DNA from 2 places in the Devosia sp. LjRoot3 genome. Region 2 is predicted to be linked to the other one. Evidence: riboswitches for the same ligand, from Rfam matches in the RefSeq annotation. Region 2 holds a riboswitch; the other holds the start of a gene.
What was found. A riboswitch is a leader RNA that binds a small molecule or an ion and turns the genes downstream of it on or off. The one in region 2 is predicted to bind cobalamin.
Positions count from the first base shown of each region.

Region 1: it holds a riboswitch for cobalamin, as region 2 does, so the genes downstream of both, metE (5-methyltetrahydropteroyltriglutamate--homocysteine S-methyltransferase) here and ACSQ2A_RS14360 (TonB-dependent receptor plug domain-containing protein) in region 2, are expected to answer to the same signal.

Region 1 covers NZ_CAXUPK020000002.1:447,476-463,025, forward strand. The annotation lists gene ACSQ2A_RS09255 (HPP family protein) at 1-736, shown strand, start outside; gene ACSQ2A_RS09260 (hypothetical protein) at 814-1,203, shown strand; gene ACSQ2A_RS09265 (copper chaperone PCu(A)C) at 1,268-1,798, shown strand; gene ACSQ2A_RS09270 (SCO family protein) at 1,791-2,384, shown strand; gene ACSQ2A_RS09275 (adenylate/guanylate cyclase domain-containing protein) at 2,613-4,400, opposite strand; gene glpK (glycerol kinase GlpK) at 4,529-6,058, shown strand; gene ACSQ2A_RS09285 (epoxyqueuosine reductase QueH) at 6,081-6,746, opposite strand; gene prpB (methylisocitrate lyase) at 6,880-7,791, opposite strand; gene prpC (bifunctional 2-methylcitrate synthase/citrate synthase) at 7,810-8,946, opposite strand; gene metE (5-methyltetrahydropteroyltriglutamate--homocysteine S-methyltransferase) at 9,301-11,553, opposite strand; cobalamin riboswitch at 11,764-11,956, opposite strand; gene ACSQ2A_RS09305 (hypothetical protein) at 12,214-12,360, shown strand; gene ACSQ2A_RS09310 (AAA family ATPase) at 12,555-13,100, shown strand; gene nrdF (class 1b ribonucleoside-diphosphate reductase subunit beta) at 13,108-14,082, opposite strand; gene nrdE (class 1b ribonucleoside-diphosphate reductase subunit alpha) at 14,102-15,550, opposite strand, start outside.
Region 2 covers NZ_CAXUPK020000003.1:699,465-715,014, forward strand. The annotation lists gene ACSQ2A_RS14350 (cob(I)yrinic acid a,c-diamide adenosyltransferase) at 1-212, shown strand, start outside; partial or broken gene metH (methionine synthase) at 220-3,950, opposite strand; gene ACSQ2A_RS14360 (TonB-dependent receptor plug domain-containing protein) at 4,125-5,996, opposite strand; cobalamin riboswitch at 6,198-6,390, opposite strand; gene ACSQ2A_RS14365 (ABC transporter substrate-binding protein) at 6,467-7,651, opposite strand; gene ACSQ2A_RS14370 (ABC transporter ATP-binding protein) at 7,648-8,676, opposite strand; gene ACSQ2A_RS14375 (FecCD family ABC transporter permease) at 8,673-9,785, opposite strand; gene ACSQ2A_RS14380 (beta strand repeat-containing protein) at 9,958-15,483, opposite strand.

The DNA of each region.
Region 1 (15,550 bases), on a different contig from region 2:
ATTTTTCTATGTGCTCTGGCCGGTGCTGGCAGGCTCATTTGCACTGCTCGTGGCGGCCATCGGCTACAATCGGCTGACCGGCAAGGTCTATCCGCATCGGGCGCAGGTGCATGCGCCGGTCGCTTCGGCGGGGCAGGCGGGCGGGCTTGGGGTGACGGTCGATGATCTCACCACGGCCATTCGCGAGCGCGATGAGGTGGTGCCGGTCGATCCGGAAGATCTCGAAGAGGTGTTGCAGCGGGCAGAAGTGCTGGCGTTCAACCGCCGTTCGGGCGGGGTGATCGCCTCGGCGGTGATGTCGCAGAATGTCGCCAGTGTCATGCCGGGTACGTCGCTACGGATTGCGCTCAAGCTGCTGCGCACTAATGGCGTCAAAGCGCTGCCGGTGGTGGATGCGGAGCGGCGCGTGGTGGGGATCGTCACGCAGACCGATCTCCTCGACAAGGCGGACTGGGGGCCTTCGGCGACCGGTTCGGGCCTGGGCTGGCGCCTGCGTTCCATCGGCAATTCGGACCGGCCGCTGCGCGGCAAGGTGCGGGACGTGATGACAAGCGACGTGCGCTCGGTGCCGGTGACGACGCCGATTGCGCGGGTGGTGCAGGTGATGGCCGAGACGGGGCATCATCACGTGCCGGTGGTCGATGTTGCGGGCAAGCTTGCCGGCATGGTGACGCAGTCGGACGTCGTGGCAGCGCTGTTCCATGTCAACCAGGCGGAACTGGCGCGTACGGCTTAAGTCTGGCTCTGCGACACTGCGCGCCTTGCTTCTTGGACGAGCAAGGCGTAGCTGAAACCCCATATCGGGGAGACGTCATGCCCAATCGCATGCGCCAGATCGGACGAGAAGTGGGCGCCGCCATTGCGGTTCTGGCGCTCTATATGCTCGTGCTGCTGGCGCCATTGCATCAGTCCTCAGGACTGCAGCGCGAACTGGCGCGGCTCGGCTTTGAATCGAGCGTCTCCTGGTCGGTCTGTACGTCAGTGGCCAATCCGGTTCGTGGCGACAGCGAGACGCCGACGGCGGCAAAATGCCCGCTGACGGGCGCAGGCAAAACCCAATTTGTGGCCGTGTTGCCGCCGGTGGCCCAGCCGCCGCTGGTGCGGGATGCCAATCCCGTTCAGTTTCAGGCCAATGTTCATTCCGGTCTTGCCAAGCCGATGGAGCATCCGGGGCAGCCGCGCGGGCCGCCTCGCGCCGCCTGATCCACGGATCTCCTGTTCAGGCCGCCTTGCGGCACCCATCTCCATTGCTTTTCGAGGACACGAAATGACGCTTCGTCTTTCCGCCATCGCCCTTGCCTTCACGGCACTTTTTGCTCCCGCCCTGCCAACTCTCGCGCAGGATGCCCATGCCACGCATCAGGCCGAAGTGATCGTGCTGGGCTCGATCGAAATTACCGGCGCCTTTACCCGCGCCACTTTGCCCAACGCCCCGGTCGGCGGTGGTTTCCTGACCATCACCAACACGGGTGCGGAAGTTGATCGGCTGGTGTCGGTCAGCACCGATATCGCCAAGGAAGCCCAGATCCATGAAATGGCCATGGAAGGCGATGTCATGAAGATGCGGCAGCTCAAGGACGGGCTCGAATTACCGGCCGGCGAAACCGTGGCGCTGGAGCCGGGTGGCCTGCATCTGATGTTCATGGGCCTCTCCGGCGCGATTGCCGAAGGCGATGTGGTTCCGGTGACGCTGACCTTTGAAAAGGCGGGTACCGTGACCGTGGATCTCGTGGCCGGCGCGACAGCGGCCGATGCGCCGGCGCATGGTGCACATGGGGACAAGGCGAGCCATGAGTAATCTCGGACGCCTGCGTGCGGTTCTGTGGGCACTGGTTGCGGTCGCCGGGCTCGGCGCTGCCGGGCTCTACACCTATTCGGCAACGCGCCCCAGCGTGGCGCAAAACCTCGGCGACGGCGACTATCAGCTGACGACAGCGAGCGGGGAAGCGTTCACCCGACAGAGTTTTGCCGGGGCGCCTTCCATGCTGTTCTTCGGCTTTACCCATTGCCCGGAAGTGTGCCCGACTTCCCTTGCCGAAATGACCTCGTGGTACGAGGCGCTGGGCGATGAGGCCAAGGATCTGAAGGCCTATTTCGTGACGGTCGATCCCGAGCGCGATACGGCCGAGATCATTGCCGACTACGTCTCGTGGACGGGGCGCGTCACCGGCATCACCGGCACGCCGGAAGAGATCGAGAAGGCGGCAAAGGCCTGGGCGATCTACTACCAGAAGGTGGCCCTCGAAGACGGAGACTACACGATGGACCATACCGCTTCGATTTTCCTGCTCAATAGCGAGGGGAATTTTGAGGGGACGATTGCCTATCGTGAGGATAGCGCCACGGCCTTGGCCAAGCTGCGGAAGTTGCTGGCTGAGGGGTAGGCTCGGTTGTCGCTGCAACCGGGCTTGTCCCGGTGGTCCCCAGCGGAGGCGAGATGGATTGCCGGGACAGGCCCGGCAATGACGAAGGGGGGTGGGTTTAGTGCCTGGGCCCCCTTGCTCGCTCAGACCGAGATCGTCACCCTCGGGCTTGACCCGAGGGCTCTACACTTGTTGCGCGGTGGCCAAGTGAAGTCTCCTCGGGTCGAGCCCGAGGATGACGTTCTGAGGCTAGGGCGAAACCGCCTCCGTCCTCTCCTGCAGTCCGGCCTTGGCCAGGCCGCCGATGTATTTGTCCAAAAGGTCCGGATGCATGAAGCGCAGGCTGTCGCGGATGGTTGCGAGATCGATGCCGGGGCGGCCGGCGCGGAATTTGTCGAGGGCGGCGGTGGCGGCGGTCATGTCGCCGAGGGCGGCATAGTAGCTGGCGAGATCGCGGAACGGCCAGCTGAGGCCCGGGCGTTCGGCGATGGCTCGGCTCGCGAACTCGACGGCCTCCTGTGGGCGGTCTGCGGCGAAATGGGCCAGCGCCGTTCCGAACAGCATGTTGAAGGCAAAGGGGTCCATGGGGCTGAGGCGGAGCGAGGCCTGGAAGGCCTTTATCGCGTCGTCGGGCCGGCCGAGATAGACGAGGCCATAGCCCTTTCGCAGCCAGGCCCAGGCGTGGTTGGGGTCCAGCACCAGGGCGCGTTCGGCAAGGTCCTTGGCGCGGGCGACATCGCCGCCGGTCTGCATGATGGCCGAGGCCAGGGCGGTCATGGCTGTGGGATTGCCGATGGCGGTTTCCGAGGCGCGTTCGATGGCCTTTTGTGCCTCGCGGCGCTCGCCGGGAATGTCGTCGGTCCAGTTATAGGCGATCTGCTGGCCGTGGGCCCAACCGACCAGCGCGGCGGCAAGGCCGTAATTGGGCTCGAGCGCTAGGGCTTGTTGCAGGAGGACAATGGCCTCGCGATTGGCCGCGGGCTGGTGGGCCCAGAGCTGGGGCATGGCGCGCATGACGAGGTCATAGGCGGCCAGCGTATCGGGGCGCTTGGAGAGGGCTCGCTCGATTTCGGCCTGGCGGATGGAGGGCTGGATGGCGCTGGCGACGAGCGCGGCCATGTTGTCCTGGAGGTCGAAGAGATCTTCGACCGAGCCATTGACCTTGTCGGACCAGATATGATTGCCGCTTTCGGTTTCGACCAATTGGGCTGTGATGCGCACCTTGTCGCCGACGCGGCGCACGCTGCCTTCGACGACATAGCGCACGCCCAGTTCCCGCCCGACCTGACGCACGTCCAGCGCGCGGCCCTTGTAGGAAAAGGCGGAATTGCGGGCGATGACGAAGAAGTCGCGGATGCGCGCCAGGGTGGCGGTGATTTCTTCCACCACGGCATCGGCAAAATAGGTCTGGTCGGCTTCACCCGACAGATTGTCGAAGGGCAGGACGACTACCGATGGCCGGCTCGACGGGGCGACGATGGGCGCCTCGTCTTTCTTGGGCAGGGCTTTTGTCGCCCCGCTCGGGTGCCAGACATAGAGATGCACGGTGCGGGGGATATTCTTGAGGATGGTGGGGCCGATATCGGTGAAGATCAGATCGGTCTGGCCGCCGAGATAGGCGTGCATCCACTTGGTCACGGCCATGCCGCCGGGCGGGGAAATGCCCTGCACCCGGACGGCGAGATTGACGCCATTGCCGAAGAGATCGTCGCCATGGACCAGGACATCGGCCATGACGATGCCGGCGCGCACCTGCAGCACTTCGCCGCCCGGAACCTTGATCTGGCGCTGGTGGAGATCGCGCTGCGCGTCGGCGACCCAATCGAGTGCCGTCAGGGCGCTGCTGAACTCGGCGAGGAAGCCGTCGCCCATGGTTTTGAAGATGGTGCCGCCGCGATCGCCGATGTCCTTGGTGAAGTAGCCATAGGTTTGGCGGACCAGCCGGACGGTCTTGGGTTCATCGTGCTGGACGAGCCGGGAGAAGCCGACGACGTCGACCGAGACTATGGGGACCAGACGACGCTCGGACTTCACCATGAACGTGTGCTTTCGCAGGGACGATCAAATCTAGCAGTTCCTGGCGTTGAGCACGAGATCAAGCTGTTGCCCAAAGTGGTTTTTTGGCGCTCTACTTGAAATGGGCAAGTATAGGGGCGGACGGCGGCATGGGAGCCTATATTCTGGTCATCGACCAGGGCACGACGTCTAGTCGTGCCGTGATTTTCGATGCCGCGCAGAATATCGTGGGCATGGGGCGAATGGATTTCACCCAGCACCAGCCCGCGCCCGGCTGGGTGGAGCATGTGCCCGAGGAAATCTGGGCCACCTGTCTCTGGGCCTGCAAGACGGCCTTGCGCAAGGCCGGGATCACGGCGGCCGATCTTGCCGGGATCAGCATTACCAACCAGCGCGAGACCACCGTGGTCTGGGACCGCAAGACCGGCAAGGCCATCCACAATGCGATCGTCTGGCGGGACATACGGGCGGCTGAAACCTGCCAGCGCCTGCGCGAGAAACGGCCGGAAGCGGACAAGCTGGTGCGGCGCCGGTCGGGGCTGATGCTGGCGCCCTATTTTTCGGCGCCCAAGGTCAAGTGGATCCTCGACCATGTGAAAGGCGCGCGGCAGCGGGCGCGGCGGGGCGAACTGGCCTTTGGTACCGTGGACAGCTGGCTGATCTGGCGGCTGACCGGGGGCAGGGTGCATGCGACCGATGCCACCAATGCCAGCCGGACGCTGTTTTATGATCTCAAGTCCGGCGACTGGCATGAGGATCTCATCGAGCTTTTCGACGTGCCGGCGTCGATGCTGCCGCGCGTCTTGGACAGTGCCGATGATTTCGGCCAGACGGAGCCGAGCGTGCTCGGAGCCGCTGTGCCCATTCATGGGGTTGTGGGGGACCAGCAGGCGGCCCTGATCGGGCAGGGGTGTTTTGCACCGGGCATGGCGAAATCGACCTATGGGACGAGCTGCTTTGCCCTGCTCAATACGGGTAGTATCTGCGTCAAATCCCGGCATCGGCTGCTGACGACGGTGGCTTATCGCCTGGGCGGTAAGACCACCTATGCGCTTGAGGGGGTCATCTTCACCATTGGCGGGGCGCTGCAATGGCTGCGCGATGACCTGGAGATCATTCGGGATTGGCCGGAGGCCGATGCGCTGGCGGCTGTTTCCGACCCCGATGAGGACGTCTATCTCGTGCCGGCCTTTTCAGGGCTGGGGGCGCCGTGGTGGGACAATGAGGCGCGTGGGACGCTCGTCGGCCTGACGCGCAATAGCCGCAGGGCGGAGCTGGTGCGGGCGGCACTGGAGGCGGTGGGGTACCAATCGCGCGACATGTTCGAGGCCATGCGGCGCGATCTCAAACTGGAGCAGGCCATGGTGCTGCGCGTCGATGGCGGCATGGTGGCCTCGGATTGGACCATGCAGTTCCTGGCCGATATTTTGGACCTGCCGGTCGATTGCACGCGCGTGCCCGAAGTGACGGCGCTGGGGGCGGCGTGGCTAACGGCGTGGAAGACCGGGCTTTGGCCCGAGGCGGATAGTTTTGGGGCGCGGCGCGACTTCCATCAGGAGTTTTTGCCGCGGATGGCGCCGGCCCTGCGCAAGCGCAAACTCAGGGGCTGGCGCGGGGCGCTCGACAAGGCGCTTACCGGGGCGGTCGCGTTCGAAAAGGCGCGGCGGCCCTTCGGCTAGGCACCTGGGGAATGGCAACCGATTACTCGGAGGTCGTCTCCTTGCCGTAGTATTTTTCGCCCAGGACGATGCGTTCGCGGCCGGTCGAGACGCGGTGCTCGTTGGTATCGCGCAGCGAATAGACGCAGCCGCAATATTCCTGCTGATAGAATTCTTCGCGCTTGGAAATTTCGATCATGCGGGCGGAGCCGCCACCCTTGCGCCAGTTGTAGTCCCAGTAGGAGAGGCCTTCATAGGGCGCGACGGCGCGTTTGCCGCTCTCGTTGATCTGGGCCATGTTTTTCCAGCGCGAAATGCCGAGCGAACTCGTCATCACCGGAAAACCGTGCTCGTGGGCGTAAAGCGCGGTGCGCTCGAAACGCATGTCGAAGCACATGGTGCAGCGGATGCCGCGCTCGGGCTCGTGCTCCATGCCTTTGGCGCGCGCGAACCAGTTGTCGCGGTCGTAATCGGCGTCGATGAACGGTACGTTGTTCTTCTCGGCAAAGCGGACATTCTCGTCCTTGCGCAGCAGGTATTCGCGCTTGGGGTGAATGTTGGGATTGTAGAAGAAAATCGTATATTCGACGCCCGAGGCCAGCATTGCCTCCATCACCTCGCCCGAACAGGGGGCGCAGCAGGAATGGAGCAGCACTTTCTTCTCGCCGGTGGGGGGCGTCAGGACGGGACGTTCGAATTCTTCGCTCATGAGCGGGTCATTAGCAAAAGCGAAGCGGGATTTCCAGTTTTTCTGACCACGGCGTCATTCCCGCGAAAGCGGGAATCCTGTTCCAGAAGCGAAGATCCCCGCTTTCGCGGGGATGACACGGTGGGAGGGGATGTCAAATGGGCTCCGGCACGATTGTCGCCACGATGGAGGCATCCAGTGCCTCGTAATCGGCGAGGCCAATCGTGGCGTAGAGTTCGGCGCGGGTCTGCATTTCGGGGACCATGGCCTTGGTCGAGCCATCGGCGGCGATAGTGGCGTAGAGCTTTTCCTGCGCCTTGTTGGCGACGCGGAGAGACGAGACCGGCCAGATGACCATGCGGTAGCCCATGTCTTCAAACTCGGAAGCGGTGAAGAAGGGCGTCTTGCCGAATTCGGTCATGTTGGCGAGGAGCGGCACGCCGGGCATGCGGCGGGCGAATTCGCGGAACATTTCGGCCGTGTTCAGCGCCTCGGGGAAGATCGCGTCGGCGCCGGCTTCCATATACATTTTGGCGCGGGCCACGGCGCCGTCGATGCCTTCGCTGGCGGCAGCGTCGGTGCGGGCGATGATGTAGAGGTGGCGGCGGGCTTTTGCGGCCGCGTTGACCTTGGCGGCCATGTCGTGGGCGGTGGCGAGTTTCTTGTCGTTCAGGTGCCCGCACTTCTTGGGCAGCAACTGGTCTTCGAGATGCACGGCGCCGGCGCCGGCCTCTTCGAAGGCGCGGACCATGTGCATGACGTTGAGCGCTTCGCCATAGCCGGTATCGCCATCGACCAGCACCGGCAGGCCCGAGGCGCGGGCCACCTGCTTGATGAAGAAGGAGACTTCATCGACGGTGATGATGCCCAGGTCCGGCAGGCCCATGGAGGCGGTCATGGCAGCGCCCGATAGGTAGAGTGCTTCAAAGCCTGCGGCCTTGGCCTGTAGCGAGGCCATGCCATTGTGGGCGCCGGGCAGGCGCAAAATGCCGCCGCGCTCGATCAGCGACCGGAAGCGCAGGCCAGCGGGTTCGTTCGGCAGGTCCGAGGAGAGAAGATAGGGCATGACGAGAAATCCTTGGGTTTAGCGCTGATCGATCGGCACGAAGCTGAGATCGTCGGGGCCGGTATAGTTGGCCGAAGGGCGGATGATCTTGTTGTCCTGGCGCTGCTCGATGACATGGGCCGACCAGCCCGAAGTACGCGCGATGACGAAGAGCGGGGTAAACATGGCGGTGGGCACGCCCATGACGTGATAGGAGACGGCGCTGAACCAATCGAGATTGGGGAACATCTTTTTCGCATCCATCATCGTGGATTCGATGCGCCCGGCGATATCGTACATCTTGGTCGAGCCGGCTTCTCTGGATAGCTCTTCCGAGACGGTCTTGATGACCTCGTTGCGCGGATCTGACACCGTGTAGACGGGGTGGCCGAAGCCGATGATGACTTCCTTGTTCTCGACGCGCTGGCGAATGTCGGCCTCGGCTTCGTCGGGATTGGCATAGCGCTTCTGGATATCGAAGGCGACTTCATTGGCGCCGCCATGCTTTGGGCCGCGTAGGGCGCCGATTGCGCCGGCAAGGGCGGAGTAAATGTCCGAGCCTGTTCCGGCGATGACGCGGGCGGTGAAGGTGGAAGCGTTGAATTCGTGCTCGGCGTAAAGGATCAGCGAGACATGCATGGCCTTTACATGGCTCGGGCTTGGAGCCTTGCCGTGCAGCAGATGCAGAAAATGGCCGCCGACGGAGTCATCTTCGGTTTCGACCTCGATGCGGCGGCCGTTCTGGGAGAAATGATACCAGTAGAGCAGCATGGAGCCCTGGCTGGCGATCAGCCGATCGGCAATGTCGCGGGCGCCGGAATGGTTGTGGTCGTGGCTTTCGGGGAGGATGCAGCCGAGGGCGGAAACGCCTGAGCGCAGCACATCCATGGGATGGGTGGCGGCGGGTAAAAGTTCGAGCGACTGGCGGACGGCGGCGGGGAGACCGCGGAGCGATTTCAGCTTGGTCTTGTAGGCGGCAAGTTCGGGGCGAGTGGGCAGCGTGCCATGGACGAGGAGATGGGCGACTTCCTCAAATTCGCAATTGCGCGCCAGGTCCAGGATATCGTAGCCGCGATAGTGCAGGTCATTGCCGCTGCGACCGACGGTACAAAGCGCCGTATTGCCGGCGACGACGCCCGACAGGGCCACGGATTTCTTGGGCTTGAATTCGGCCATGCAGAGCTCTCCCGGCAGTTTCTGTCAACAGATTTTTGTATTTTTATCTATCTGCGGGAGACTTTGCCCCAAATGGCATCAATGTGTCGACAGAAAAGTGGAGATGGTGGCTTGCCCATGATCGTAAGATTACTTTTGGTTGTCACCAGCGGGCTTGTCCCGGTGGTCCCCAGCGGAAGCGTGATGGATTGCCGGGACAAGCCCGGCAACGACGACAGGCGGGAGATCGGGGCACGCCCTCGTGCTTCGAGGCTTTGCCGTGCAAAGCACCTCAGCATGAGGGCTACTGGGCGAGAAGCTGGTTGAAACAAAAGAGGCGGCCCGGAGGCCGCCTCTGTAGTTTGGCTTGTCGCTTTAGGCCCGCAGGGCCTTGGCGGCGTTGACGAGGTTGACCAGCGAAGCTTTCACTTCCGGCCAGCCGCGGGTTTTCAGGCCGCAGTCCGGATTAACCCAGAGTTGGTCGGCCGGAATGCCTTCGGCGGCCTTGTGCATCAGGACCTCCATATCGGCCTGATCCGGCACGCGGGGGGAATGGATGTCCCAGACGCCCGGCCCGATTTCGTTGGGGTATTTGAAATCGCGGAAGGCTTCGAGCAGTTCCATGGCCGAGCGCGAGGTTTCGATGGAGATCACGTCGGCATCCATCTCGGCGATGGCGGGCATGATGTCGTTGAATTCGGCATAGCACATATGGGTGTGGATCTGCGTGTCGTCCTCGACGCCTGAAGCGGAGAGGCGGAAGCAGTCGACGGCCCAGCGCAGGTAGGCGTCCCAATCGCGCTGGCGCAGCGGCAGGCCTTCGCGCAAAGCCGGCTCATCGATCTGGATGATGCCGATCCCGGCCTTTTCGAGGTCAACCACTTCATCGCGGATGGCTAGGCCGATCTGGCGGCAGGTTTCCGAACGCGGCTGGTCGACGCGCACAAAACTCCACTGCAGGATTGTCACCGGGCCGGTGAGCATGCCCTTCATCGGCCTGTCGGTGAGCGAGGCGGCAAAAGCCGACCAGCGCACGGTCATGGCCGAAGGACGCGACACGTCGCCGAAGATGACAGGCGGTTTGACGCAGCGCGAGCCATAAGACTGGACCCAGCCGTTCTTGGTGAAGGCAAAACCGTCGAGCTGTTCGCCAAAATACTCGACCATGTCATTGCGTTCGAATTCGCCATGCACGAGCACGTCGAGGCCGATCTCTTCCTGGATACGGATGGTGTTTTCCGTTTCCTTTTCGAGGAAGGCGTCATAGCCGGTGGCGTCGAGCAGGCCCTTCTTAAAGGCGGCGCGGGCCTCGCGGACTTCCTTGGTCTGGGGGAAGGAGCCGATGGTGGTGGTGGGGTAGGAAGGCAGGTTGAAGCGGGCGCGCTGCTTGTCGCGACGGGCGAGGAAGCCCGAGATGCGGTCGAGCTTGATCGCTTCAGCCGAGCGGGCCTTTACCGCTGCCTTGTGGATGCGCGGCGAGGCCTTGTGGGCGGCAGCGGCAGCGGCCGACGCGTCGAAGGCGAGCTTGGCTGCGCCACGGCCCTGCTTCTGGGCGAGAGTCAGGGCGGCGATTTCGTTCAGCTTCTGTTTGGCGAAGGCCAGCCAGGATTTTAGTTCGGCATCGAGATTGGTTTCGCCATCGAGATCGACCGGGCTGTGGAGCAGCGAGCAGGAGGGGGCGATTTCGAGACGATCCGGACCAAGCTTGTCCCAGGCGCGGGCGACAAAGCCGAAGGCCGTGTCGAGATTGGTGCGCCAGATATTGCGGCCATCAACGACGCCGACCGAGAGAACCTTGTCGCCGGGAAGGGCGGCGAGCACGGCATCGAGCTGTTCGGGGGCGCGGACGAGGTCGATATGGAGACCGGCAACCGGCAGGGTGGCGGCGAGTTCGGTATTGTCGAGCAGGGCGCCGAAATAGGTGGTGAGCAGCAGTTTGGGGCCGGCCTTGCCGAGCGCGGCATAAGCCTTCTTGAAGGCAGATTTCTGCTTGTCGGAGAGGTCGAGGACGAGGACGGGCTCGTCGATCTGCACCCACTGGGCGCCGGCAGCGGCGAGCTGACGGAGGAGATCGGCATAGACCGGGATCAGCTGGTCGATCAGGTCGAGCGTGTCGAGGCCTTCGTCCTTGGCCTTGGCAAGGCTGAGGAAGGTGACGGGGCCGACGATAACCGGACGGGTGTCGATGCCGAGGGCCTTGGCTTCATTATAGTGCGCGAGCGGCTTTGCGGCATTGAGCGCAAAGGTCTGGCCTTCATGCAGCTCGGGCACGATGAAGTGGTAATTGGTGTCGAACCACTTGGTCATCTCCATGGCCGGAGCTGCGGCGGTACCGCGGGCCATGCCGAAATAGAGCTGGTCAGGGTCGGTAATATCGACAAAGCGCGGCGGAATGGCGCCGACGAGGATCGACGTGTCGAGGACGTGGTCGTAATAGGCGAAATCGTTCGAGGGGATGACTTCGATGCCGGCGTCCTGCTGCAGCTTCCAGTGACGGGCGCGCAGGTCTTTGGCGACGGCGTGGAGAGCGGCGGCGTCGATATCGCCCTTCCAATAGCTTTCCTGAGCCTTCTTGAGTTCACGGTGGAGGCCGACGCGGGGGAAACCGAGATTGGCTGAACGGGTCATGGTTTGGTCCAATGCGACAGGGGCGCGAGCCGGCGCGTGCATGCACGGCGCGGTTCAGGCGCTGGGATGAGGGATTGCGTCCGGCTTAAGTCAGTGCGGACGGATCGGTTGGTTTGGGGGAGCTGACCTCGCGGTCAGCGTCGCATTCGGAAGTGGTGCGAAAAACTCATCGACATGTCCTCTGACCGATCCACCCGATCGGCTGAAAGCGGAATATTCACGTCCATGGTAGGTCTCCTGGCTCGCGGATCGAACCGGGTGTCCGCCTTCCCAACCCCTTGGGGCCAGTGGACTTTTGAACACCCGTCTCCGCCAACAGTTGCGGGGGCAGCTCCGGACTAGACCAGGGCCACACCGGATTCCCTGTTATCCCCTCGCGGGGACCATGGACAGGATGAGGATGGCGCAGCGGATGACATAAGTCAATAAGGATATAAAGATGTCTTTATATGAATTTTGCGATGTGAGGCGGAAAATTGGGATGGCTTGCTCCGGGCGCCGTGGCGGTGCGGGACCTATCGGGAGCATGCGCAACCTTCAGGTCAGCTTCCTTGCCCGAGAGTTCATGCTGGCGCGCGTTCCTTTCACCTTGGGGCCATCTTGAGGAAAGGTGCAGGGGCCTAGCTTGTCTCTCGTCAACACAACACACGGAGACACCAAATGAAGAAGATTTTTGCCCTGATCCTCGCCACTGTCATGGTTGCCGGCGTTGCCGCCCCGTCCTTCGCCGCCACCCCCGATCACTGCTCGTTCACCGACAAGACGCTCTGCGTGACCGAGTCGCTGTCCCCCACCACTGGCGATTGATCGCAAACCTTTGGGCGCCGTCCTCCGCGGTCCCCGTGTGGTGAGTGCCCCGGGCTTCGGCCTGGGGGCTCATTACCCAACGCCTAAAGAAAAGGGACGCTCAACGGGCGTCCCTTTCTGTGTCTATAGGCAGCCCGTTTTCCTGCTTGTCCGCAAAGGGCGTCGCCCTTACCTGTGCCCGTGGAGGGCAAGGCATGCGGATTGCAGTGACAGGAACGCATGGCGTGGGGAAGACCACGCTGGTGGAAGATTTTGTGGCGGCGCGGCGTGACGCCCTGCTGGTGCCGGAGCCCTATTGGCTCATGGCCGAGGAGGGAGTGCCATTCGCCGACGGCCCAACCAGCGCCGATCTCGAAGTTCAGTTGGAGAGAAGCTGCGCGCTGATCCTGTCGGAGGCTGAGGAGCCGTTGATCGTCTTCGATCGCAGCCCGATCGACTTCCTCGCCTATCTTGAGGTGGTCAGCGAAGCCGAAGGTTTTGAATGGTTTCCCACCGGCAAGCTGCTTACGCGCATCGAAAAGGCCCTGGCGCGGCTCGACTTGCTGGTCTTCGTGCCGCTGATGCAGCCGGACGATATTGCTGTAACGATCGAATATCCGGCGCTGCGCAAGAAGGTTGATGCGCGGCTCAAGTCCATCATTCGCAAGGACGAGCTTGGCCTATTTGCCGATGGGCCACGCGTGCTGGAAATCTCCGGCCCGCGTGACCTGCGTTTGGAGCGCCTAGTGGCGCAAGTCTAGCAAAACCTCAGAAATTCCAGTCTTCGTCTTCGGTGGCGATGGCCTTGCCGATGACATAGCTCGAGCCTGAGCCAGAGAAGAAGTCGTGGTTTTCGTCGGCGTTGGGAGACAAGGCGGAAAGAATGGCCGCGTTGACCTTGCAGGCTTCGGGCGGGAAGAGGGCTTCGTAGCCGAGGTTCATCAGCGCCTTGTTGGCGTTGTAGTGGAGGAACTTCTTGACGTCTTCGGCAAGGCCCACGCCGTCATAGAGGTCTTCGGTGTAGCGCGACTCGTTATCGTAGAGTTCGAGCAGGAAATCGAAGGCAAAGTCCTTGATTTCCTGTTTGCGCGCTTCCGGCAGGCGTTCGATTTCGCGCTGGAATTTGTAGCCGATATAGTAGCCGTGCACGGCCTCGTCCTTGATGATGAGGCGGATGAGATCGGCGGTGTTGGTCAGCTTGGCACGGCTCGACCAGTACATGGGCAGGTAGAAGCCGGAATAGAACAGGAAGCTTTCAAGAAAGACCGAGGCGATCTTCTTCTTGAGGGAATCCCCGCTGTCATACTGCTGCATGATCAGCGTCGCCTTCTGCTGGAGGAAGGTGTTTTCCTCGCTCCAGCGATAGGCGTCGTCGACGTCGGGCGTCGAGCACAGGGTCGAAAAGATCGACGAATAGGAGCGGGCGTGCACCGCTTCCATGAAGGAGATGTTCGAAAGAACCGCTTCTTCGTGGGGCGTTGCCGCATCGGCCATGAGGCGGACGGAGCCGACACCATTCTGGATGGTGTCAAGCAGGGTGAGGCCCGTGAAAACGCGAATGGTCAGCTTCTGCTCGACCGCGTTCAGGGTCGCCCAGGACGGGATGTCATTGCTGAGCGGCACCTTTTCGGGCAGCCAGAAATTGGAGGTCAGGCGGTTCCAGACCTCGAGGTCCTTGTCGTCCTGGATGCGGTTCCAGTTGATGGCGCGCACGCGGTTGAGCGGCCGGAATTGCATATTCATTGGCTTGGCAGCTTTCTTGTCAGAGTGCGCAGGAGACACAGCCTTGTACCTCCGTGCCTTCCAGCGCCATCTGGCGAAGACGAATGTAATAGATGGTCTTGATGCCCTTCTTCCAGGCGTAGATCTGCGCCTTGTTGATATCGCGGGTGGTCGCGGTATCACGGAAGAACAGGGTCAGCGACAGGCCCTGGTCAACGTGCTGGGTGGCCGCCGCATAGGTGTCGATAATCTTTTCGGGACCGATCTCATAGGCATCCTGGTAGTAGTCCAGGTTGTCATTGGTCATGAAGGCGGCCGGATAATAGACGCGGCCGATCTTGCCTTCCTTGCGGATCTCGATCTTGGACACGATCGGGTGGATCGAGGAGGTCGAGTGGTTGATGTAGGAGATCGAGCCGGTCGGCGGCACGGCCTGCAGGTTCTGGTTGTACATGCCATGGACCATGACCAGGTCCTTGAGTTCCAGCCAGTCTTCGCGGGTCGGGATGTGGATGCCGGCCGTGTCGAAGAGGCCCTGGACCTTTTCGGTCGCCGGCTTCCATTCCTGCTGGATGTACTTATCGAAATATTCGCCATTGGCGTATTTCGACTTTTCAAAGCCCTTGAAAGTCTGGCCGCGCTCGGTGGCGATCAGGTTCGATGCACGGATGGCGTGATAGGTCACCGTGTAGAAGTACATATTGGTGAAATCGACGCCTTCTTCCGAGCCGTAGAAGATGCGTTCGCGGGCGAGATAACCGTGCAGGTTCATCGCGCCGAGGCCGATGGCGTGGCTGTCGTCATTGCCCTTGGCGATCGAGGGAACGGACGAGATATTGCTCATGTCCGACACGGCGGTCAGGGCGCGGATGGACGTCTCGATGGTCTTGCCGAAGTCGGTCGAGTCCATGGCAGCAGCGATGTTGAGCGAACCGAGATTGCAGGAAATATCCTTGCCCATCTTGGTGTAGTTCAGGTCTTCGCTGAACTCGCTGGCTTCGCTGACCTGCAGGATTTCCGAGCAGAGGTTGGACATGGTGATGCGGCCGTCGATCGGGTTGGCCTTGTTCACCGTGTCTTCGAACATGATGTAGGGATAGCCGGATTCAAACTGAATCTCGGCGATCACCTGGAAGAATTCGCGGGCCTTGATCTTCTTCTTGCGAATGCGGCCGTCTTCGACCATTTCGCGGTACTTTTCGGTGACCGAGATTTCGCTGAACGGCACGCCATAGACGTTCTGCACATCATAGGGCGAGAACAGGTACATGTCCTCGTTGTTCTTGGCCAATTCGAAGGTGATATCGGGGATCACGACGCCAAGCGAGAGGGTCTTGATGCGGACCTTTTCGTCGGCATTTTCGCGCTTGGTATCGAGGAAGCGCATGATGTCGGGGTGGTGGGCGTTGAGATAGACCGCACCCGCGCCCTGACGTGCGCCGAGCTGGTTGGCATAGGAGAAGGAGTCTTCCAGAAGCTTCATCACCGG
Region 2 (15,550 bases):
TCATCCTGCCCGGCGGTTCACCGGCTGTTGCGGCGATGCACATGGCCCGCACGGTTTGCCGCCGCGCCGAGCGCCGCCTGCTCTCGCTCGATGATGAGCGCACGGCCAACGGGCGGGTCTATCTGAACCGCCTGTCGGACCTGTTGTTTGTCGGTGCGCGGCTCGCGGCCGAAGGCCAGGAACGCAGCTGGAAGCCCCGGCGATTTTCTTGAAAACGCTTTAACCGGCGGGCGTATAGTTGAGGATCGGGGCAAGCCAGCGCTCGACCTCGGTCAGATCCATGCCCTTGCGCTGGGCATAGTCGATCGCCTGGTCGCGCTCGACCTTGGCGACGCCGAAATAATAGGCGTCGGGATGGCCGATATAGATGCCGGAGACCGATGAACCCGGCCACATGGCCATGCTTTCGGTCAACTGTACGCCGGCCGCAGCTTCTGCATCGAGAAGACGGAACAGGGTAATCTTCTCGGTATGGTCGGGCTGGGCGGGATAGCCCGGCGCCGGGCGGATGCCGCGATAGGGTTCGCCGATCAGTTCGTTGGGCGCAAACGTCTCATCAGCCGCATAGCCCCAGAGGTCCTTGCGCACCCGCTGGTGCAGCATTTCGGCCATGGCTTCGGCATAGCGGTCGGCCAGCGCCTTGACCATGATCGAACCAAAGTCGTCATTGGCGCGCTTGAAGCGTTCGGCGATCTCGTTTTCTTCCGGGCCAGCCGTGACGACGAAGCCGCCGACATAGTCTGGTGTGCCGGCCGGGGCCACGAAATCGGCCAGAGCGACATTGGGACGGTTCTCGCGCTTGGAGGTCTGCTGGCGCAGCGTGTAAAGCGTTGCCAGTTCGTCCCGACGGTCTTCGGCAGTGAAAAGCTTGATGTCGTCGCCCACCGCATTGGCCGGCCAGAAGCCGACGACGGCACGCGGCTTGAACCACTTTTCGGCGATGACCTTCCTGAGCATGTCCTGCGCATCGGCAAAAAGCTGGCGGGCCACTTCGCCCTGCTTTTCATCCTCAAGAATGCGCGGATAAACGCCCTTCAATTCCCAGGTCTGGAAGAACGGCGTCCAGTCGATATAGCGCGCGATTTCGGCAAGATCCCAATCCTCGATCACGCGCGTGCCGAGGAATTGCGGGGCGTCCACCTTGTAGTCGGACCAATCGACCTTGAAGGCATTCTCGCGTGCCGCGGCAAGCGGCAGGCGCTGCTTGGCGAGTTCGGCGCGCTCGTGTTTTTCGGCGACCTCGACATATTCGGCGCGGATACCGGCGACATAGTCGGGCTTCATTTCCGGCGACAGCAGCTGGCCGACAACACCGACGGCACGGCTGGCGTCGGTGACATAGATCGCCTGCCCCTTGGTGTAGCGCGGCGCGATTTTCACCGCCGTATGCACGCGCGACGTGGTTGCCCCGCCGATGAGCAGCGGCAGGTCAAAGCCCTCACGCTCCATTTCGGCGGCAAGATGCACCATTTCGTCGAGCGAAGGTGTGATCAGTCCGGAGAGGCCGATGACGTCGACATTCTCGGCGCGCGCAACTTCCAGAATCTTCTGCGGCGGCACCATGACACCGAGATCGACGATCTCGTAATTGTTGCAGGCGAGCACGACGCCGACGATGTTCTTGCCGATATCGTGCACGTCGCCCTTGACCGTCGCCATCAGAATTTTGCCGGCAGACTGGCGGCCGGTATCGCCGCCCGCGGCCTTTTCTGCTTCCATATAGGGGAGGAGAACGGCCACGGCCTGCTTCATCACGCGGGCCGATTTCACCACCTGCGGCAGGAACATCTTGCCCGCGCCAAAGAGGTCGCCGACGACATTCATGCCCGCCATGAGCGGGCCTTCGATCACGTGCAGCGGGCGCTCGGCAGAGAGGCGCGCCTCTTCGGTATCAGCCTCGATGAACTCGGTGATGCCGTTGACCAGCGCGTGCTCGATGCGCTTTTCGACGGTCCATTCGCGCCAGGCGAGGTCGCGGACCTTTTCTTCACGCGGACCACCCTTGAAGCGCTCGGCGATCTCCAGCATGCGCTCTGTCGCGGTGCCGCCGGCCTTGGGCTTGCGGTTGAGGACCACGTCTTCGCAGGCCTCGCGCAGCTCAGGATCGATCTGGTCATAGACGGCCAGCTGGCCGGCATTGACGATGCCCATATCCATGCCCGCCTTGATGGCGTGGTAGAGGAACACGGCATGCATGGCCTCGCGCACCGGTTCATTGCCGCGGAAGCTGAAGGAGAGGTTGGAAACGCCGCCCGAAATATGGGCATAGGGCAGGTTCTGGCGAATCCAGGCCGTCGCCTCGATGAAGTCGACGCCGTAATTGTCGTGCTCTTCGATGCCGGTGGCGACCGCGAACACGTTGGGATCGAAGATGATGTCTTCGGGCGGAAAGCCCATTTCTTCGACGAGGATCTTGTAGGCACGCGCGCAGATCTCGGTCTTGCGCTGATAGGTGTCGGCCTGGCCCTGCTCGTCAAAAGCCATAACGACGACCGCAGCGCCATAGGCCATGCAGAGCCCTGCATAGTGGCGGAACTGCTCTTCGCCTTCCTTGAGGCTGATCGAATTGACGATCGGCTTGCCCTGGACGCATTTCAGGCCGGCTTCGATGACTTCCCACTTGGAAGAGTCGATCATCACCGGGACACGGGCGATTTCCGGTTCCGAGGCGATGAGGTTGAGGAACTCAACCATCGCGGCCTTGGAGTCGATCAGGCCCTCATCCATGTTGATGTCGATGACCTGCGCGCCATTCTCCACCTGATCACGCGCCACCGCGAGCGCGGCGGTATAGTCGCGCGCCGTGATCAGTTTGCGGAAGCGGGCGCTGCCGGTGACATTGGTGCGTTCGCCGATATTGACGAAGACGATATCGGGCGTGAGGACGAAGGGCTCGAGACCGGAAAGGCGCAGATAACGGTTCAATTCACTTCCCTCGGAGCGACGCCGGCCACGGCATCGGCAATAGCGCGGATATGATCGGGCGTCGTGCCGCAGCAGCCGCCGACCACATTGACGATCCCCTCGCGCGCGAATTCGCCGACCTGGCGAGCGGTGTCTTCCGGACCTTCGTCATAGCCACCAAAGGCATTGGGCAGGCCCGCATTGGGATAGGCGCAGGTGAACGTATCGGCCACAGCCGAGATTTCGGCCATGTGCGGGCGCATGGCCTCGGCGCCGAGCGCGCAGTTGAGACCGATGGTGAAGGGCCGCGAATGGCGCACCGAATGCCAGAAGGCGGTCGGGGTCTGGCCGGTCAGGGTGCGGCCGGAAGCGTCGGTGATCGTGCCTGAGATCATCATCGGCAGGGCAACGCCCGTCGCCTCAAAGGCTTCCATGCAGGCAAAGATCGCCGCCTTGGCATTGAGCGTATCGAAAATGGTTTCGATGAGGATCACATCGGCACCGCCTTCGATGAGGCCATTTACCTGCTGCGAATAGGCTTTCCTGAGGTCTTCGAAGCTGACGGCGCGAAAGCCCGGATTGTTCACATCGGGGCTGATCGAGGCCGTGCGGTTGGTCGGGCCAACGGCGCCGGCAACAAAGCGCGGCTTGCCATCGATGGCCGTGGCGCGATCGAGCGCCCGGCGCACGACGCGTGCGCCTTCGACATTGAGGTCGTGCACGGCCGATTCCATGCCGTAATCGGCCTGGGCGATGGTCGTGGCCGAAAAGGTATTGGTCTCGACGATATCGGCGCCGGCCATGGCGTATTTGAAGTGAATCTCTTCAATCGCCTCGGGCTGGGTCAGAATCAGAAGGTCGTTATTGCCCTTCTGCGGATGGTGGGAATGGTGCCGGCAGGCGTGGCCGGAGCCATGGCCGATGAAGTCATCTTCCGACAGGCCAAGTCCCTGAATCTGCGTACCCATGGCGCCATCCAGAATAAGGATGCGCTCGCGCGCCAGGCGCTCCAGGGTTTTGCGGCTGGGGGAAGCAACTGCCGACATGACTACCTCGCAAGTGTTGAGGGCCTTTTATCGAGTGCTGTCCCGAAAAGAAAGCCGAGCGAGATATGGTGCGGCAAGGTGCGCCTTGCCACCACCTGCTGTCATCCCGGCGTTGGGCCGGGGTGACAATCGAGGGTGGAAAGGCAATGGGGGCGAGAGCCCCCCGCCCCGACGTCAGAACTTGGCGCGGGCGCCGGCGTAGAAGGTGCGGCCCTGCGTATTGTAGCCGTAGACTTCCTGGTACTTGGTATCGAAGAGGTTATGGACGCGGCCATAGACCTCCACCTGCTCGCTGACCTGGTAGTTCAGGCCGCCATTGACGACGGCGTAGGCCGGGAGGGTGTGCTTAGTGCCCGCGTAGGCGTCGAGGTTCTCACCGGTCAGAACCACGTCAGCATGGACGGTGAGCGGGATTTCTTCGAGCTTGTAGGCGAGGTTAATGGCACCGGAATGCTGGGGGCGACGGATTTCCCGCGTGCCATCAGCCTTGAAGGCGTCGAGATAGGTATAGGTCACCCCGGCCGTGAAGCCATTGAAGAAATTTGCCGTTGCACTCAGTTCCACGCCCTGACGAGTGCTGGTTCCGGCAACGTTGACCACCGAGCTGCCGGCGGTTGCGATCAGGTTTTCACGCGTCTGGTTGAAGTAGGTCGCATCTAGAACAACGAGGCCGTCCAGGACGCTCTGCTCCACGCCTATGTCCCAGCCAAAGCCAGTTTCCGGCTGCAGGTTGGGGTTCGGTACGAAAGTTGGGCTGAACCCGTAAAGTTCGAAGAAAGTCGGATTGGTCGAGCCGGTGCCCGCCGATGCGTGGATGCGGGTGCCCGTATCGGGAATCTGCCAAGCGCCGCTTACGCTGTAAGTGGTGTGGTCGGCAAAGCGGTCGTTGAAATCGTGGCGCAAGGCAGCAGTCAGGTAAACCTGATCAAGATATGTGCCTCGGTATTCGCCAATGAAAGAGTTTGCCGTGCGCTCTTGAATTGTCGGTGAACCGAGTTGCTGAAATGTTTCGCGCACTAGGTCATATCCCAGGGTGAGCGTATGGGTGCTATCAAGGAAGCCCGGTGTGGCAAAGTGCCGGCCCACTTGATAGCTCACTTTCTGCCGATCTCCAGTGTTGGCAAAGACTGAACCCGGGCTGATGAACTGGCGCTCTACCGTTCCCGCGCTGACGCGAGCATTTTGGAACCAGATGCCGTCCTCGCTAACCCACCCAAGGCCAAGCGATCCAAACAGTTCATCGAACGTTGTCTTATCGTCTGAATCGAGAACAACACCAGAAGGCCAGGTCTGACTGTCGGTTTTTCCGTCGAGCTTGGCATATCGGATTGTTCCATCCAACGTCAGGCTTGGCGTCAATTCGGCCTTGAACCTGGCATTTGCGTCGATATGGCTGGCGCCATCCAGTTCATTGCCCGCAAGCGCCTCATTGAACCCGTCCGTGTGACGGAGAGTGAGCGAACCCGACGCTGCGAAATTATCCTGATCATAAGCCAGAGAACCGCTGGTCATTTTCGTCCCGTCAGTGCCGAGCTCACCAGCAAGGCTGCCGTGCAGTCCCGGCTCGTCTGCTGACTTGGTAACGATATTGACGACGCCGCCTGAAGCGTTCGAGCCCCAGAACGCGCTCTGTGGCCCGCGCAGGATTTCTATTCTCTCGATGTTTGCGACTTGCAGTCGGGCGAAGTCGAACTCGCCATTCGATGTATCGCCAGCGGGGACGCCATCGATCAGGACAAGGACGTGATTGCCTTCCGCGCCGCGGACGCGAACCTGGGTTAGGCCGCCAGGCGAGCCCGTGCGCGACACCGCAAAGCCCGGCACCTGACGCAGGACATCAGCCACATAGGGCGTGCCCGACAACTGGATCTGGTCGCCATCGATCACAGTGTAGGACCGACCAATTTCCTTCTCCTCAAACGGCGTCAGGCCAGCAGCTGTAATGCGGAGGACATCCAGCGTTGTTTGCTGCGCGGCGGTCGGCAGGGCCGTGGCGAGCATGGCGGTGAGAAGGGCGAGGGACGAAACGTGGGGCTTGAAGCGCATGGGTAGAGGCTTTCTTCGGCAGGGCCGCTCAGCGGGCTCCAGCAAGTGCAATGCTGCACTGGCGGCTGGCGGGACACGCGGGCTGAGCAAGAAATTGGAAACAGTAGATCGTAGGCGCCGCGGTTAGCGGCCCGAAAGAAAGCGGATGCGATTTGTCGTCATCGATCTGGTCCTCTCGCCGATCCGCCCGATCAGCCTGATATGGATTCCGTTTCCATGGCAGGTCTCCTGGCTCGCGGATCAGGCCGAAGTCTCGCCTTCCCAGCCGGATAGGCCAGTGGACCAAGAAACTTCGTCTCCGCTTACAGTTGCGGGGGCAGCGTCGGACTGGGGATCACTCCCCCACCGGCTTCCCTATTATCCCCTCGCGGGGACCATGGACGCGACCAAGAATGGTGAAGACACCATTAAGAGTCAACGACATAAGGATTTCCTTATATCTCTTTCAACAACAGCTTTGCGGCGGGGCGTCAGTTCAGCGCAATCGAGCGGTTGAATATGCGCCCATAGCCCGGTGTCTTGTCTGGATGCAGGATGGATATGAGGTCCATCAGCACCATGTCCGGGCGCATGCTTCCCAGTTCATAGAACTGCACGCCGCCATTGGGGCCTTTCAGGGCATCCGGAATCCAGACCTGGCCGGCCTCCGCCGCGGGAAGCGCGGCTAGTCGCGGGTCTTCCGCCGCGATGTCGGCAAGCGTGTGATAGTGGATCGAGGCTTGGATCCAGACTTTTGCGTCGCGCGCCGCCACGATCAGCCGTTCGAGATCGCGAATCTGAAAGCTGCCAGTGCTGGTGTCGTCCTCGAAGACGTAGCGGCCGCCCGCATCGCGGATGAGCCGAGCCATGAAGGACTGTCCGCCCGCGGCAAAGAAGATACCGTTAAAGGCCTGCCCGCTCAGGACCAGTGGGCGCTCATCCTCCGGCACATCGGCAACCAGCGCCAGGGCCGCATCGTAGTGTTCGACCACGTCCGCAAAGGCCGCATTGGCCTTTTCCTCGGCATTGAAGAACAGACCCATGAACTTGACCCACTCGGCCCGACCCAAAGGCGAGGTCTCCTGCCATTCGGCAAAATTGACGACCGGCACGCCAGCCACCGCAAGACGCTGCACTTCCGGCTCGCCACCACCACCGGCCATGAACACGTCGGGCGCAGCGGCGACGACGGCCTCGACATTGACCACGCCAGAGGTTTCGTATTCGACGACCTCGGCCTGTTGGATGTGTTCGACCAGCTCGGGTGTAGCGATGAAATCCCGCCGCGCCACGCCGGTGACGGCACCCACCCCGCCAACGGCCACGAGGGCGGGGCTTTGTGACGTGCTGCCGGAAAACAGCGATTGGATGGGGACGGTGACGCGCGGCGCATCGGCAAGCTCGGGGCCCAATTCCGGCTCGGGCGTGCCACATTGCACCAGCACATAGGATTCGCTCTGCCCACCGGGAGAGGGCCGCTCGACCGTCACGACCTTGTAGTGGCCGAAATAGGCGACGGAAAAATTGTTGGCATAGTCCACACCGGACTTGGCGTCAAAATAGTCGGTACCAGGCTCGAATGCAGTGACGCAGCCCTCGGCATCGAATGCTGCCGAGGCCGGCAGGGTCAGTGCCAGAAGGGCAATGGCGGCTAGGACAGGACTACGACTGGTCACGATAGAGGTTCCGTCTGGAATGTAGCTTTGGCCTGCTGGCGAACGAAGCGCGCAAGATCGGCGAAGGTTGTGCCTTGATAATGCCCGTTCCCGCCTTGGGCGTCCCAGCCGGACGCGGTCATGGTGACCACCACGAGAGCGGCTTCAGGCGAATGAGTTATCTCAAAGCCTTCACGCTCCAGCACGGTCCGAGCCATGCCCACACGTTCTTTCGAACCATCGACGAAAGCCTTGCCATGCGGATGGCTGCGGATCTTGAACGTGCGGTCGCCAGCGGAGAAGGCAATGTTCGGGCCAGAAAACGCGGCAGCGACGCTGCCATCAGCAAGCAGATCCTCGGGCGCGCCGATATGCATGCGCCCTGCCCCGTCGATCAGCCAGATCGTGTCGGCCGTGCGCAGCGACAGTTCGAGATCATGGCTCGATAGGATCACCGCCACATTCTGCTCCCGCGCGAGCTGGCGCAGCGTGGCGATCATTTCGACGCGCGCAGAAACATCGAGAAAGGCGGCGGGTTCATCAAGCAGCAGCACGGCGGGTCGCTGCGCCAGCGCCCGGGCGATCATGATGCGCTGACGCTCGCCGTCCGACAGTTCATTGATTTCGCGATGCGCCAGATGTTCCGCGCCGACAGCGATGATCGCGTTACGGACGATGTCGCGGTCGATGTCCGACAGGAGACCCGACCAGCCGACATGCGGATAGCGACCCAGTTCGACCAGCTTGAAGGCTGGCATGACACCAACCGCGACGCGCTCGGTGAGGACAATGGCAACATTGCGGGCGAGGTCGTATTGCGACATGCGGATGATGTCGGTGCCGTTGATCTCGACAGACCCGGCAAGGGGCGGCTCCATGCGCGCCAAGGTGCGCATCAGCGTGGACTTGCCGATGCCGTTGACGCCGAGCAGGCACACCAGTTCGCCGGGGGCGATTGCCACATTGATATGGCTCAGAACGGTCCGCGTACTGCCATGGCTGCGATAGCCGACAACGAGGTCACGCGCTTCGAGAATTTGCGTCATCCCGTAAACACTCCGCTGCGCGAACGCAGGATGACGAAGACCACGACCGGCGCCCCAATCAGCGCCGTCACCGCATTGAGCGGCAAGACGCCGAACTGGCTGGGCAGGAGCGAGACGAGCTGCGCCAAAAGCGCCGTCAGCCCCCCCAGCAGGATCGTTGCCGGCACGAGCACGCGATGGTCCGATGTTTTCAGCATGGCGCGGGCCATATGCGGCACCGCAACGCCGAGAAAACCGATAGGCCCGCAAAACGCCGTAACGACGCCTGCGAGCATGGACGCCACCGCCATGGTGAGAAGCCGCATGGCCCGCGTGTTAAGGCCCATGGAGCGGGCATAATTCTCGCCCAGAAGCAGGGCATTGAGCTGCTTGATGCTGAAACAGGCTACGGCAAGGCCGAGTGCGGCAACAGGGGCCAGGATCTGCAGCTCGGTCCAGGTCACCGCGCTGAACGACCCGAAACCCCAGGCGATCCAACGCTCGAGCTGGTCCGGCCGCGCGCCGGCCACCAGCAGGGTGACGAAGGCGGACACCGCGTAACCGGTCATCAGGCCGAAGATCAGCACGGTGGATGGGTTTTGCAGCCGCGAGGAAATTGCCAGCACCGGCGCCAGCACCAGCAAGCCACCCAACGTTGCCGCCCCGACAATGGCAAAACCGCCACCGAGGCCCATGCCGCTCGACAGAAACGCCCCGATGGCCGTGCCCGAGGCGAGGACAACCAGCGCCACGCCAAGGCTCGCGCCGGAGGTGATGCCGAGCACGAATGGGTCAGCCAGCGGATTCCGCATCAGCGTCTGCATCTGCAGACCCGCAACAGCAAGCGCCGCGCCGGCAAGGCACGCGGTGATGGCCCGCGGCAGGCGGATCGACAGCACGATGTCAAAATCGGGATTGCCATTGGCGGGCTGGCCGGTCAGAGCGCCGAGCACGGACTGCAGTGGTATCGACGTCGACCCATAGCAGATCGCAGCAACGAAAACGGCCACGAGCAGGACCGCCACTAGGCCAAGAACCAGAACATGGCGGGCCCGCATGGACGACGCCAAGGCGGGGATGACCGCATCGTAGTTGTTCTCGCGGCCCTGCTCTTGGTGATTGAGTGTCATCAGAAAACCGCCCAACCGCACGCGACATCAGTGCGGACCAACATGATCCCCTGTTGGTAAGGCCAAAAACGCATTCTTACGATCCGCGAAAGCAGATTATCGCGAATTTCTGTGAGAAGCGCGAGAAGTCGGCGGCGGCGATCGTTAGGAGGCGGCCGGCGTCGACCACCCCCTAGAGGATGAAGTCGCCGGCGCCCATTGCTGCGAGCGTGGTTCCAGTGAGCTGGATGTCCAATTCGCTCGTGCCGATATCCGCGTCCAAGTTGACCTGCACCAGAACATTGGGCCCCAGGATATCGTTGATCCTCACCTGACCGATCCCGTCGAAGGCCAGCGCATGCCGATAGCTCAGAGTGCCATCGAAAATCGCTGCCAGATCAATGGTGTCGGCCCCCGAATCCTGAAAATCGGTGATGATGTCCATACCCGCGCCGCTCGGCGAGTCGCCGGGAGACAGGAACACGAAGCGATCGGCATTGGTCCCTCCCGTCATCGTGTCCGTTCCCGCGCCGCCGACCAGAATGTCGTCTCCCGAACCACCGATCAGAGTGTCATTGCCATCGCCGCCATGGAGGGCATCGTTGCCGGCAGCGCCGCCAAGCGTATTGTTGAGGTCATTGCCGGTGATCGTATTGGCCAACCCGTTGCCATTGCCCGTCGTCGCCGTGCCAACCAGCGTCAGGTTTTCGACATTGGACCCGAGGGTGTGATTGACCGCCGCCAGAACGGTATCGATGCCCTGATTGCTGGTCTCTATGGCCCGGTCGCCTGCCGCGTCGACATGGTAGGTGTCGTTGCCGTCGCCGCCGCGCATGGTGTCACTGCCCAGTCCACCATCGAGCGTATCAGCGCCACCATTGCCCACCAGCGTGTCGGCGCCATCGCCACCCGCCAGAGCATCATTCCCCGCCGCGCCCGTCAGGACATTGCCGAGGCCATTGCCCTGCCCGGTGAAATTGCCCGTTCCGGTGAATGTCAGGTTCTCGACATTGTCGAAGGCCCCGATCCCAAACTCGGCCAGCGCTGTCAGCACGGTATCAGTACCCTGTCCCGCAGCCTCGACGACCACGTCATCAAGGCTATCAACGACATAGCTATCGTTGCCGGCAAGGCCCGCCATGGTGTCGGCACCGAGGCCGCCATCGAGCTGGTTATTGCCCGCGCCGCCCGTCAGTGCGTTATCGAGGCCGTTGCCGGTCGCGTTCAGGCTGCCGCCGGCCGTCAAAACCAGGTTCTCGACAAAGTTGCCGAGGGAATAGGCGACGGAACTACGCACGGTGTCGATACCCTCGCCATCGCCCTCCACCACCAGATCGCCAGCATTGTTGACCATATAGGTGTCGTCATTCGCGCCACCCGCCATGGTGTCGGCGCCACCGGCACCATCCAGCGTGTCGGCACCATCGCCTCCGGTGATCACATTGGCGAGGCCATTGCCGGTGCCGGTAAAGTTTCCGGTCCCGACAAAGCTCAGGCGCTCCACATTGCCCAGGCCGGCGAGGCCAAAGACATTGAGTTTGGAGCGGATCTCGTCATTGCCCGCCCCTGCAGACTCCACGACCCGATCGGCACTGGAATCGACGTAATAGGTATCGTCGCCCTGCCCGCCGGTCATGGTGTCGTTGCCAAGCCCGCCATCGATCACATTGTTGCCGATCGTTCCGACGATGGAATTGTCGGCATCATTGCCGGTACCCGAAAGATTGCCGGTTCCGATCAGGATCAGGTTTTCGACATTGGCCGCGAGCATATAGTCGGCACCCGCCTCGACCGTGTCGACGCCACCACCGGCAAGTTCGACGATTGTGTCGAGCGAGACATCACCTGCATCGGCAAGCACATAGGTGTCATTGCCCACGCCGCCATCCAGAATATCTGCGCCAGCGCCTCCAAGCAGCCGATCGTTGCCCGCATCCCCGAACAGCTTGTCGGCGCCGGCAAGGCCGGACAGCGTGTCATTGCCGTTCCGACCGAAAATCTCGTCTTCCTCGGAGGTACCGTTCAGCGTGTTGGCGGCGTTGGTACCGATAATGACGGGCGCAACATTGGTCACCCCTATGGTGACGACCTCCTCATAGAAGGCGCCCGCACCATCGGTGACACGCAAGGTCAAGTCGTGGCTCGTCGCCGTCTCGAAATCCACCTGGGCCCCGGCCGCCACTCGTATCTGGTCGCCGACAATCTCGAAGAGACCCGCCCCGCCGGCAATGATGGAATAGGTGAAGGTGTCGCCGAGGTCAGCGTCCACCGCGCTCAACGTGGCCACTACCGTGCCCGCGGCGGCATTCTCGACCACTGTTCCACCGGCCACCAGGATGTCGGTTGGCGCCTCGGTGGTATTGACCACTTCAATGGTAACAACCTCGGAATGCGTTAGCCCACCGCTATCGGTCACCTCGATCGTGATCTCGTGGCTCGGCGCCGTCTCGAAATCGAGATTGGCGCCGGCGGCGAGCACAAGCTCGTTGTTGACGATGACAAACCGCCCACCAGCATCATCGGAAAGCGAGAAGACGTGGCTGTCGCCGGCATCCACATCCACTGCGGACAGAAGGCCGATGACTGTTCCGGCAGTGGCATTCTCGGCAATGGAAGTCGCGGAAATCGCGAGATCGGTCGGTGCATCGTTGACTGGCGCGATCGAAACCGCGACCAGCTGCTCGGCCAGGCCGCCATTGCCATCCTCGACCACGATGATGAAGCTGTCGGCGCCATTGGCATTGGCCATGGGCGTATAGACGAAGGCGTCGCCACTGATCTGCACGACCCCCTTGCTTGGCCCGTGGCCCGACTTGAGGGTGTAGGTCAGTGCGTCCCCATCGGGATCGCTGGCGCCTATTGCCGTCGAGGCAGAGGCCTCGTCCTCGTCGAGCGCGACGGTATTGTCCGGCGGAAGCGTGGGCGCCCCGTTCGGCGGATCGCCCAGACTGATGATCCGCATGAAGATTTCGTCCTGCCCGGGACCGTCAGGATCGGGCACTACCGGATCGCCATGCCAGGTTGCGACGAGATCGCCCGAGGCCAGCATGACCAGGCCATCACCCGAACGGTCGGCCTCGTGGCGCTGGTCGCCGAGGGTCTCATTGCTTATCGAGAAGCGATCGCCGAGTGGCATGCCAGTCGCGTCGTACCGCTGTCCGTAATAGGCAAAGGCCGAACCATCGTCGTCCCGGTCGGTCCAGCTGACCAGGAAGCCGCCATCCGGCATCGCGATAACCGACGAATAGTTCTGCGAATGCTCTGAAAGCGGGTGGACCTCGATTTCCACGCCGAGCGGTGTGCCACTGCTGTCAAACTGTCGCATGAAGATGCGGCCCAGGGTTCCGTCCTCGTTTGCGCCGTCCCACGCAACGACGAACCCACCATCGGCCAGAACCGCGACGGAGGGTTCCTCCTGATTAAGCTCGGTCAACGTATTGATCTGAAACTCGGCGCCGACCGGATTGGCTGAGGCGTCGAAGCGCTGGCCAAAAACGCCGCCGTCCGAGCCATCCTGCCCAGCGGACGTCCAGGTGATGACGAAGCCGCCATCGGGAAACACGGCAACCGTGGCATCCTGCTGCGACCCTTCGGTAAATGTATTGACCTGAAATTCATCCTCGATTGCGGTTCCTTGGGCGTCGAAGCGGCGAGCGAACACGCCCTGCCCGCTACCATCCTGTCCGCTGCCTTCAAGGCCTGAGGATCGCCATGTGACTATGAAGCCGCCATCGTCGAGTGCGGCTAGAGACGGCCACGCTGTTCCGGTCGTCGGCGAGATGGGTATGGTACCAGCAAGCACGCCATTGGCATCGAAGAGCTCTCCCCGCAGGCCTCCAGGCAGGCCCATCAGCACCACAACATAGCCGCCGCCAGACAGTCCCACGACATTGGCACCAGTGGCAGCGGCAAAAAGAACCTCGCCGCCGCTCGCCTCGCCCGTCGCATCAAAGCGTTGGGCAAACACATCACGGGGCACATTCTGGGTGGTCCAGGTGATGACAAAGCCACCATCCGCGAGTGCCGCGACGGAGGACAGGTACTGCGTACCAACCGTCGTCGTGTTCACCCTTGTGTCTGGCCCAGGAACAATATTCTCCACCGTCACCGCGATATCCTGCGTGTCAACCCCGCCCTCGCCGTCGGAGGCCTGAACCGTCACCTCGTAGACATTGTCGCCGCCGATATCGTTCGGCCCCTCGAAGTCGGGGCCGGCGATGAAGCGCAGAGCACCGGTTTCCGCATTGATCTCGAAACGGGATGCATCGGCTCCGCCTGCGATGGAAAAGGTGGGACGCTGGTTGAGATCGATATCGGTGGCTGCGATGACCGCCACGTCGGTGGAGTTCTCGATCACGGAGTAGGCTGCGGCGTTGCCTCCGCCACCGGAACCGATAACCGGAGCAAGATTCTGCGCCGCGGCATCGAAAATCTGGATGCGGGCGCCCGAGCCGGCGGCTTCGTCAAAGTCCCACCAGACGGCTGCAAACTTCCCGTCAGCCAGCGCGGTGATCTGCGGGGCGAACTGATAGCCCGGCGTGGCCAAATTGAGCCGGAAATCGGAGCCAAGGGGCGTGCCGTCCGGCGCAAAGGCCCGGGCGTAGGTGTCGTAATCAGTCTCGCTCACCGGCCCATCCCAGGCCACCAGGAAGCCACCATTGGAGAGTTCGACCAGCCGAGGGGAATAGTGATCTCCCGCCAGAGTGCTGACGAGCATTTCTGGCGTCAGCGCATCGCCGGTGGCAGAAAATACCCGTGCACGAATATCTGCAACGCCATCCACGACCGAAGACCAGGCGACGACAAACCGCCCATTCGACAGGGCGAGTATTTGCGGCTCGGAGTACTCCGCAGGTGTCGTCGTGTGGGCCGGGATAGGGCCAGCCAGCTGCACCCCCATCCCATCATAAAGACGAACAAAAACGCCATAATCCCCCGTGGCATCGCCGTGATACCAGGCGACGGCAAGGTTGCCGTCAGGAAGTTCTGCAACCCTGGCACTGTAGCTGAAATGGCTGGCCAGGCTGCCGACAAGAATGTCCGAACTCAATGGGCTTCCGTCGGCGGCAAAGAGACGCATGACGGTCTCGCTCAACGGCGCGGCGCCATCCACGCTCTGATCCCAGGAAACGACGAACCGGCCGTCGGCCAAGACGGTGACGCGAGGGTCGCTTTGGCTTCCCTGGGGATCGGAACTCGGTGAGAATTCGGGGCCGAGCAAGGTACCGTCCGCGGCGTGGACACTGCCCCGCACCTCAAAGCCCGACCCAGGAATGTGCGTTGTCCAGGTCAGCACGAAGCCACCCCCGTCCAGCCCTGCCATGAATGGCCCGCCGCTGTCGTGCGGAACGGCAATAAAGTCGGAGCCTTGGGGAGTGCCGTCCGCTGCAAACACCTGCGCCCGGATAACGGGGACCGAGGCTTCGTATGAGGCCCAGCTCGCAACGAAACCGCCGGAGGACAAGGCAGCGACGCTCACCTGCGGGAAGGAGTTTGAATTGACGCTGAGCTGGAGATCCGGCCCCTGGGGCAGTCCGTCTGCACCATAGACCCGGGCCCGCAAATCGTACTGATCAGGCGAACCCTCGACAGTGATCGTCGAGCTCCACCAGACGACAAATCCGCCATTGGACAGCTTTGTCAGGTTGGGGCTTTGCACGGGCTGCAACGGCGCCGCCACATCAACCGCAGTCTCGTTTCCGACACGTTGAACAGACATCCGGCCGTCCTCCACATTTTTAGCAGCATGGCCTCGACCGGCCGATGGAACTCGGGTTCACACACGC